Regions from separate parts of the Streptomyces sp. NPDC029674 genome, predicted to be linked through region 3. Evidence: riboswitches for the same ligand, from Rfam matches in the RefSeq annotation. Region 3 holds a riboswitch; each other region holds the start of a gene.

Region 1 (2,193 bases), on a different contig from region 3:
TGAGCACCATGAAGCTGATGGCGAGCGCGACCAGGGCCATCACGCCGCGCAGCCGTCCCACCACGACGACGGCGAGCGCGAAGATGCCGGCGAGCAGCGCCATGGGGATCTTGCGGTTCACATCGGTGACCGAGTACTGCAGTCCTTCGGGTGCCTTGGGTTCGTAGGCGACCACCACCTCCTGGCCTTGGCGCAGTTGGCGGGGCGAGTCCGGTTGGATGATCTCGGTGAAGGTACGGCCCGTGTCCTTGCCGCTGCTCACCTCGATCGTCGCCTTCTTGCAGGTTCCCGTGGCGCGGGACTGCGCGGACTGGCCCTCGGGGGTGGAGGTGTCGCCGGTCGGTGGCGGCTGGGAGGGGCTGAGCTCCTTGCAGGGCAGCTCCTGCACCTTCGTCACCTTCGCGGACTGGGTCTGTCGGTCGAAACCGACGCCGGTCCGCTCGTGCGAGGGCGTGCCGCCGGGCCACAGCACCATGAGCCCCACGACGACCGCGGCGGCGAAGGGGATCAGGACCGCGGCGATGACCTTGCGCAGATGCTTGGAGACGGGCGCGGCCGGACCGTGGCTGTGGGAATGCCCATGCCCATGTCCGTGCCCGGACCCATTTCCGTGCCCGGACCCGTCTCCGGGCCCGTGCCCTGACCCATGTCCATGCCCCTCCGGAGGCGGCCCGGAGGCGGGCGGCTGTGGGGGCGGCGGGGGCGGCGGTTCTGTGGTGGTCACTGACCGATCATCGCAAGAACGGCGGGGGCCCTCTGTTCAGCGCGGCCGACATGACGCTAGCGTGGAGCCACCTTTGCAATCGCGGGAGCTCGGAGCACCGGGCTGAGAGGGCGCTGACCTCCGTACGAAACGGCACGAAGAGTGCACGAAACGTACGGGATTCGCTGCGTCGACCGCCGAACCTGTTACCGGGTAATGCCGGCGTAGGGAGTAGGTCTCATGACCACATCGGACGCACGCACGCCTGCCTCCAGCAGCGACGAGCACTCTGAGAGTGCAGTCGCGGCTGACGGGGCCGGGAAGTCCATCGGCTGGCACAAGGCGTATGTCGAGGGTTCGCGCCCCGACCTGCGCGTGCCGGTCCGCCAGGTGCACCTCACCAACGGCAAGGCCGTCACCCTGTACGACACTTCGGGCCCGTACACCGACCCGTCGGCCGAGACCGACGTCCGCCGCGGACTGCCGCCGCTGCGGGAGAACTGGATCATCGCCCGCGGCGACACCGAGGAGTACGTGGGCCGTCCGCCGCGTCCCGAGGACGACGGCATCAAGCACACCTCGCCCCGCGGCGGGCTCAAGAACCTCGACGCGGTCTTCCCCGGCCGTCCCCGCCAGCCGCGCCGCGGCCGCCAGGGCCAGGCGGTGACGCAGCTCGCGTACGCCCGGCGCGGCGAGATCACGCCCGAGATGGAGTTCATCGGGATCCGCGAGAACATGGATCCCGAGATCGTGCGGGAAGAGGTCGCCGCGGGCCGCGCGGTGATCCCCGCCAACGTGAACCACCCGGAGATCGAGCCGATGATCATCGGCAAGAAGTTCCTGGTGAAGGTGAACGCCAACATCGGCAACTCCGCGGTCACTTCCTCCATCGAGGAGGAGGTGGACAAGATGACCTGGGCGACCCAGTGGGGCGCCGACACGGTCATGGACCTCTCCACCGGCCGCAACATCCACACGACCCGCGAGTGGGTCCTGCGCAACTCCCCCGTGCCGATCGGCACCGTGCCGCTCTACCAGGCCCTGGAGAAGGTCGACGGCAAGGCCGAGGAGCTGTCCTGGGAGATCTACAAGGACACGGTCATCGAGCAGGCCGAGCAGGGCGTGGACTACATGACGGTGCACGCCGGCGTGCGGCTTCCGTACGTTCCGCTCACCGCACGCCGCAAGACCGGCATCGTCTCGCGCGGCGGTTCGATCATGGCCGCCTGGTGCCTCGCGCACCACAAGGAGAGCTTCCTCTACGAGCACTTCGAGGAGCTCTGCGAGATCCTCGCGGCGTACGACGTGACGTACTCGCTCGGCGACGGCCTGCGGCCCGGTTCGATCGCGGACGCCAATGACGAGGCGCAGTTCGCCGAGTTGCGGACCCTCGGGGAACTCAACACGATCGCCAAGCGTCACAACGTACAGACGATGATCGAGGGCCCCGGGCACGTCCCGATGCACAAGATCAAGGAGAACATCGACCT
Region 2 (2,193 bases), on a different contig from region 3:
CCCGCGTACTGCACGAAGCGGCCGAACTGCTCCGACCAGAAGTACGGCACGGGGTCGTACGCCGCCGGTGTCTCGCCGATGATGTTCGCCGCGACCGTGCGCGGGCCCTGCAAGGCGTTGTCCCAGTGGTGCACGAGAAGCCGCTCGCCGTACCTTCCCGAAGGGAAGGAGGAGCAGTCGCCGACCGCGTACACGTCAGGGGCCGAGGTGCGCAGACCGGCGTCGGCCACGACCTCCCGGTGGCCGCCCAGCTCGATGCCGGAGCCGGCCAGCCAGGCCGTCGCGGGCCGCGCCCCGATGCCGACGACGACGGCGCCGGCGGGCAGCCGGGTCCCGTCGGACAGGACGACCTCGCCCGGCTCGACACGCTCCACGCGCGCGTGGGTGCGCAGCACCGCTCCGGAGTCCGCGTACCAGCCCGCCATGGGCGCTGCGACCTCTTCCGGCAGCGCCCCGGCCAGCGGCCTCGACGCGGCCTCGACGACGGTGACGGAACAGCCCGCCTCGCGCGCGGCGGTCGCGAACTCCGCGCCGATCCAGCCCGCCCCGACGACCACGATGTCCCGCTGCGCGGCGAGGACCGGGCGCAGCCGCTCGGCGTCGTCCAGGGTGCGCAGCAGGTGGACGCCCGGGACGCCCTCGGTGCCGGGCAGCCGGATCGGTTCGGCGCCGGTCGCGAGGACCAGGACGTCGTACGGGAGGGGGGCCTCGGCGGTGTCCAGCTCGTGGTCGGCGGGGCGCACTCCGGTGACCTCGCGACCCAAGACCAGCTCGATGCCGAGCGCTTCGAAGTCGATGTCGAAGGCGGAGCCCTCCGCCTTGCCGAGCAGCACCGCCTTGGACAGCGGCGGCCTGTCGTACGGCTGGTGCGGCTCGGCCCCGATGAGGGTGACCGCGCCGGTGAAGCCCTGTTCGCGCAGGGCCACCGCGGTCTGCACCCCGGCCATTCCGGCTCCGACGATGACGACGTGCCGCTCGGCCTGCCGCTGTTTCCCGCTCTGCCTCTGCTGCTCGCTCACCCGATCACTCTAGGGCGGCGGCCCGGGGCGACTTCAGACGGATGCGGGGAGATCTCTGACACACCGTCACCGCCCATACCCGGACAGCTCCCCTACTGCCGCGCGGGGCGACGGGCTAGGGTGGCCGGTGCAGAGCACTCGCGGGAGCCCGGACGCACCGGGCTGAGAGGGAGGCTGGGACGGCCTCCGACCGTACGAACCTGATCCGGGTCATGCCGGCGAAGGGAGGGGCTGGACGCCCATGCATCCACGTACGCCACCAGCGCGTCCGAGTACGACACCACCATCCGCCACCTCTGACGTCCTCGTCGTCGGGGGCGGCGTCATCGGCCTGGTCACGGCCTGGCGGGCGGCCCAGCGCGGGCTCTCGGTCGCGGTCGTCGACCCGGAGCCGGGCGGCGGCGCCGCGCAGGTCGCCGCGGGCATGCTGGCCGCCGTCACCGAACTGCACTACGGCGAGCAGACCCTGCTCGGCCTCAACGTCGAATCCGCCCGCCGCTACCCCGCCTTCGCCGCCGAGCTGACCGAGGCGAGCGGGCAGGACCTCGGCTACCGCGCGTGCGGCACGCTCGCCGTCGCGCTCGACTCCGACGACCGCGCCCACCTGCGCGAACTGCACGCCCTGCAGCGCCGCTCGGGGCTCGAGTCCGAGTGGCTGAGCGGCCGCGAGTGCCGCCGCCTGGAGCCGATGCTCGCGCCGGGCGTACGCGGCGGGCTGCGGGTCGACGGCGACCACCAGGTCGACCCGCGGCGGCTCGCGGCGGCGCTCGTGGTCGCCTGCGAGCGGGCCGGTGTGACCTTCCACCGCGCGTGGGCCGAGCGCCTGTCCGTCGTACGCGACCGGGCGCGCGGCGTCGTCCTCGCGGACGGCACCGAGCTGGGCACGGACCGGACCGTGCTCGCGGGAGGCAGCCTCAGCGGGCGTCTCGGGGGCGTTCCGCAGGACGTCCTGCCGCCCGTGCGGCCCGTGAAGGGACAGGTCCTGCGGCTGACGGTGCCGAAGCCGTACGCGCCGTTCCTGAGCCGCACCGTGCGGGCCGTGGTGCGCGGCAGCCACGTCTACCTCGTGCCGCGCGAGAACGGCGAGCTCGTCGTCGGCGCGACCAGCGAGGAGCTCGGCTGGGACACCACGGTGACCGCGGGCGGCGTCTACGAACTGCTGCGGGACGCGCAC
Region 3 (2,193 bases):
GTCACGCCGTGCTCGGTGAACAGCTTCGGCAGCTTGGTGCCCTCACGCACCGGGTTCACGAACATGTTCAGCGGCATGTCCTCCTGGAACTCCTTGCCCGCGAGGAAGTCGAGGAGCGCCTTGCCGCCCTTCTCGTTCTTCGCGCCGCTCAGCAGGCCCGCGTACTCGACCTGGCGGAAGCAGGTGCCGGTCGCGACGCCGGTCGGCGCCTGCTTCGGCTGCGGCTCTCCGTAGAGCACCTCTACGGGCGGCGAGGAGGCGTAGGAGACGACGAGCGGCCGGTCGCCCTTGGCCTTCTTGCCGCCGGCGGACCCGGAGAACTCCTCGTTGTAGGCCTGCTCCCAGCCGTCGACGACCTTCACGCCGTTGGCCTTGAGCTTCTTCCAGTAGCTCTCCCAGCCGTCGTCGCCGTACTTCGCGGCGGTGCCGAGCAGGAAGCCGAGCCCGGGAGAGGAGGTCGAGGCGTTCTCGGTGACGAGCAGGTTCTTGTACGCGGGCTTGGCCAGGTCGTCGAAGGACTTCGGCGGCGCCAGCTTCTTGTCGGCGAAGTACTTCTTGTCGTAGTTCACGCAGATGTCGCCGCTGTCGACGGGCGTGACCCGGTGCTTGCCCTGGTCGGCCCGGAACTCCGGCTTGATCTTCTCCGCGCCCTTGACCTCGTACGACTGGAAGAGCCCGTGGTCGAGCGCCCGCGACAGGAGGGTGTTGTCGACGCCGAAGAAGACGTCGCCCTGCGGGTTGTCCTTGGAGAGGATCGCCTTGTTCACGGCGGCGCCCGCGTCACCGTCCTTGAGGACCTTGACCCGGTAGCCGGACCGCTTCTCGAAGTCCTTCAGTACGTCCTTGGAGACGTTGAAGGAGTCGTGGCTGACGAGCGTCACGCTCTTGGAGTCGGACGCGCCGGAACCGCTGCCGGAGCCGCCGCACGCGGAGACCGCGACGAGCCCGACGCCCACCGCGAGCGCGGTGAACGAGACCTTCTTGGTGGTGCCGATGGTGCTCACTGGAACTTCCTCCTGGGTGACCAGGAGAAGACGCGGCCCCGCCCGCGGGCCGACGGCACGGGGCCGGTGGCACGCGGGCAGGGCGCTACAGCTTGAGTGATGCCCGAACTTCCTACCCAGAATGACCTGGGCGAGGTTCAGAGGGTCTGCGGCCCACCTGTCCAAGGTGCCGCACTCTCAGCGCTGTGGCGCTCCCCTGTCGGAATATGCAGATGTATGTACGAGGCGTACGCCCGCCAGAGTACCCCTCGGCCTGCCTCGCCTACCTCTCGGCCGCGGCGAGCTGGCCGCACGCCCCGTCGATCTCCTGACCCCGGGTGTCCCGAATCGTGACCGGCACACCATGGGCGGCGATGGCCTCCACGAACGCCTTCTCGTCCTCGGGCCGCGAGGCCGTCCACTTCGAGCCCGGTGTCGGGTTCAGCGGAATGAGATTGACGTGCACCGGCTTGCCCTTGAGCAGCCGGCCGAGCCGGTCGCCTCGCCACGCCTGGTCGTTGATGTCGCGGATCAGCGCGTACTCGATGGAGAGGCGACGGCCCGACTTCGCGGCGTACTCCCAGCCCGCGTCCAGCACCTCCCGCACCTTCCACCGCGTGTTGACCGGGACGAGGGTGTCGCGCAGCTCGTCGTCCGGCGCGTGCAGCGAGATGGCGAGGCGGCACTTGAAGCCCTCGTCGGAGAACCGGTGGATCGCCGGGACGAGCCCGACCGTCGACACGGTGATCCCGCGCTGCGAGAGCCCGAGGCCGTCCGGCTCCGGGTCGGTGAGGCGCCGGATGGCACCGGTCACGCGGTTGTAGTTGGCGAGCGGCTCGCCCATCCCCATGAAGACGATGTTGGAGAGCCGGGCGGGCCCACCCGGGATCTCCCCGTCCCGCAGCGCGCGCATGCCGTCGACGATCTGGTGCACGATCTCGCCCGTCGACAGGTTCCGGTCGAGACCGGCCTGCCCGGTGGCGCAGAACGGGCAGTTCATGCCGCACCCGGCCTGCGAACTGATGCACATGGTGACCCGGTCCGGGTACCGCATCAGGACCGACTCGACGAGCGTCCCGTCGAAGAGCCGCCACAGCGTCTTGCGGGTCGTGTCGTCGTCACAGCTGATGTGCCGCACCACGGACATCAGATCGGGCAGCAGCGCCTCGCGGAGCTTGTCGCGCGCACCGGCGGGGATGTCGGTCCACTC

What was found. Region 3 has a riboswitch for thiamine pyrophosphate ahead of ACI2L3_RS25480 (thiamine ABC transporter substrate binding subunit). Riboswitches for the same ligand answer to the same signal wherever they lie in the genome.
Region 1: it holds a riboswitch for thiamine pyrophosphate, as region 3 does, so the genes downstream of both, thiC (phosphomethylpyrimidine synthase ThiC) here and ACI2L3_RS25480 (thiamine ABC transporter substrate binding subunit) in region 3, are expected to answer to the same signal.
Region 2: it holds a riboswitch for thiamine pyrophosphate, as region 3 does, so the genes downstream of both, thiO (glycine oxidase ThiO) here and ACI2L3_RS25480 (thiamine ABC transporter substrate binding subunit) in region 3, are expected to answer to the same signal.

The regions. Positions count from the first base shown of each region.
Region 1 is NZ_JBJDPY010000012.1:117,925-120,117, forward strand. Features, by position in the region: gene ACI2L3_RS27140 (YibE/F family protein) at 1-724, opposite strand, end outside; TPP riboswitch at 796-951, shown strand; gene thiC (phosphomethylpyrimidine synthase ThiC) at 944-2,193, shown strand, end outside.
Region 2 is NZ_JBJDPY010000007.1:311,388-313,580, forward strand. Features, by position in the region: gene ACI2L3_RS19425 (NAD(P)/FAD-dependent oxidoreductase) at 1-947, opposite strand, end outside; TPP riboswitch at 1,150-1,263, shown strand; gene thiO (glycine oxidase ThiO) at 1,261-2,193, shown strand, end outside.
Region 3 is NZ_JBJDPY010000011.1:61,348-63,540, forward strand. Features, by position in the region: gene ACI2L3_RS25480 (thiamine ABC transporter substrate binding subunit) at 1-995, opposite strand, end outside; TPP riboswitch at 1,096-1,212, opposite strand; gene rlmN (23S rRNA (adenine(2503)-C(2))-methyltransferase RlmN) at 1,267-2,193, opposite strand, start outside.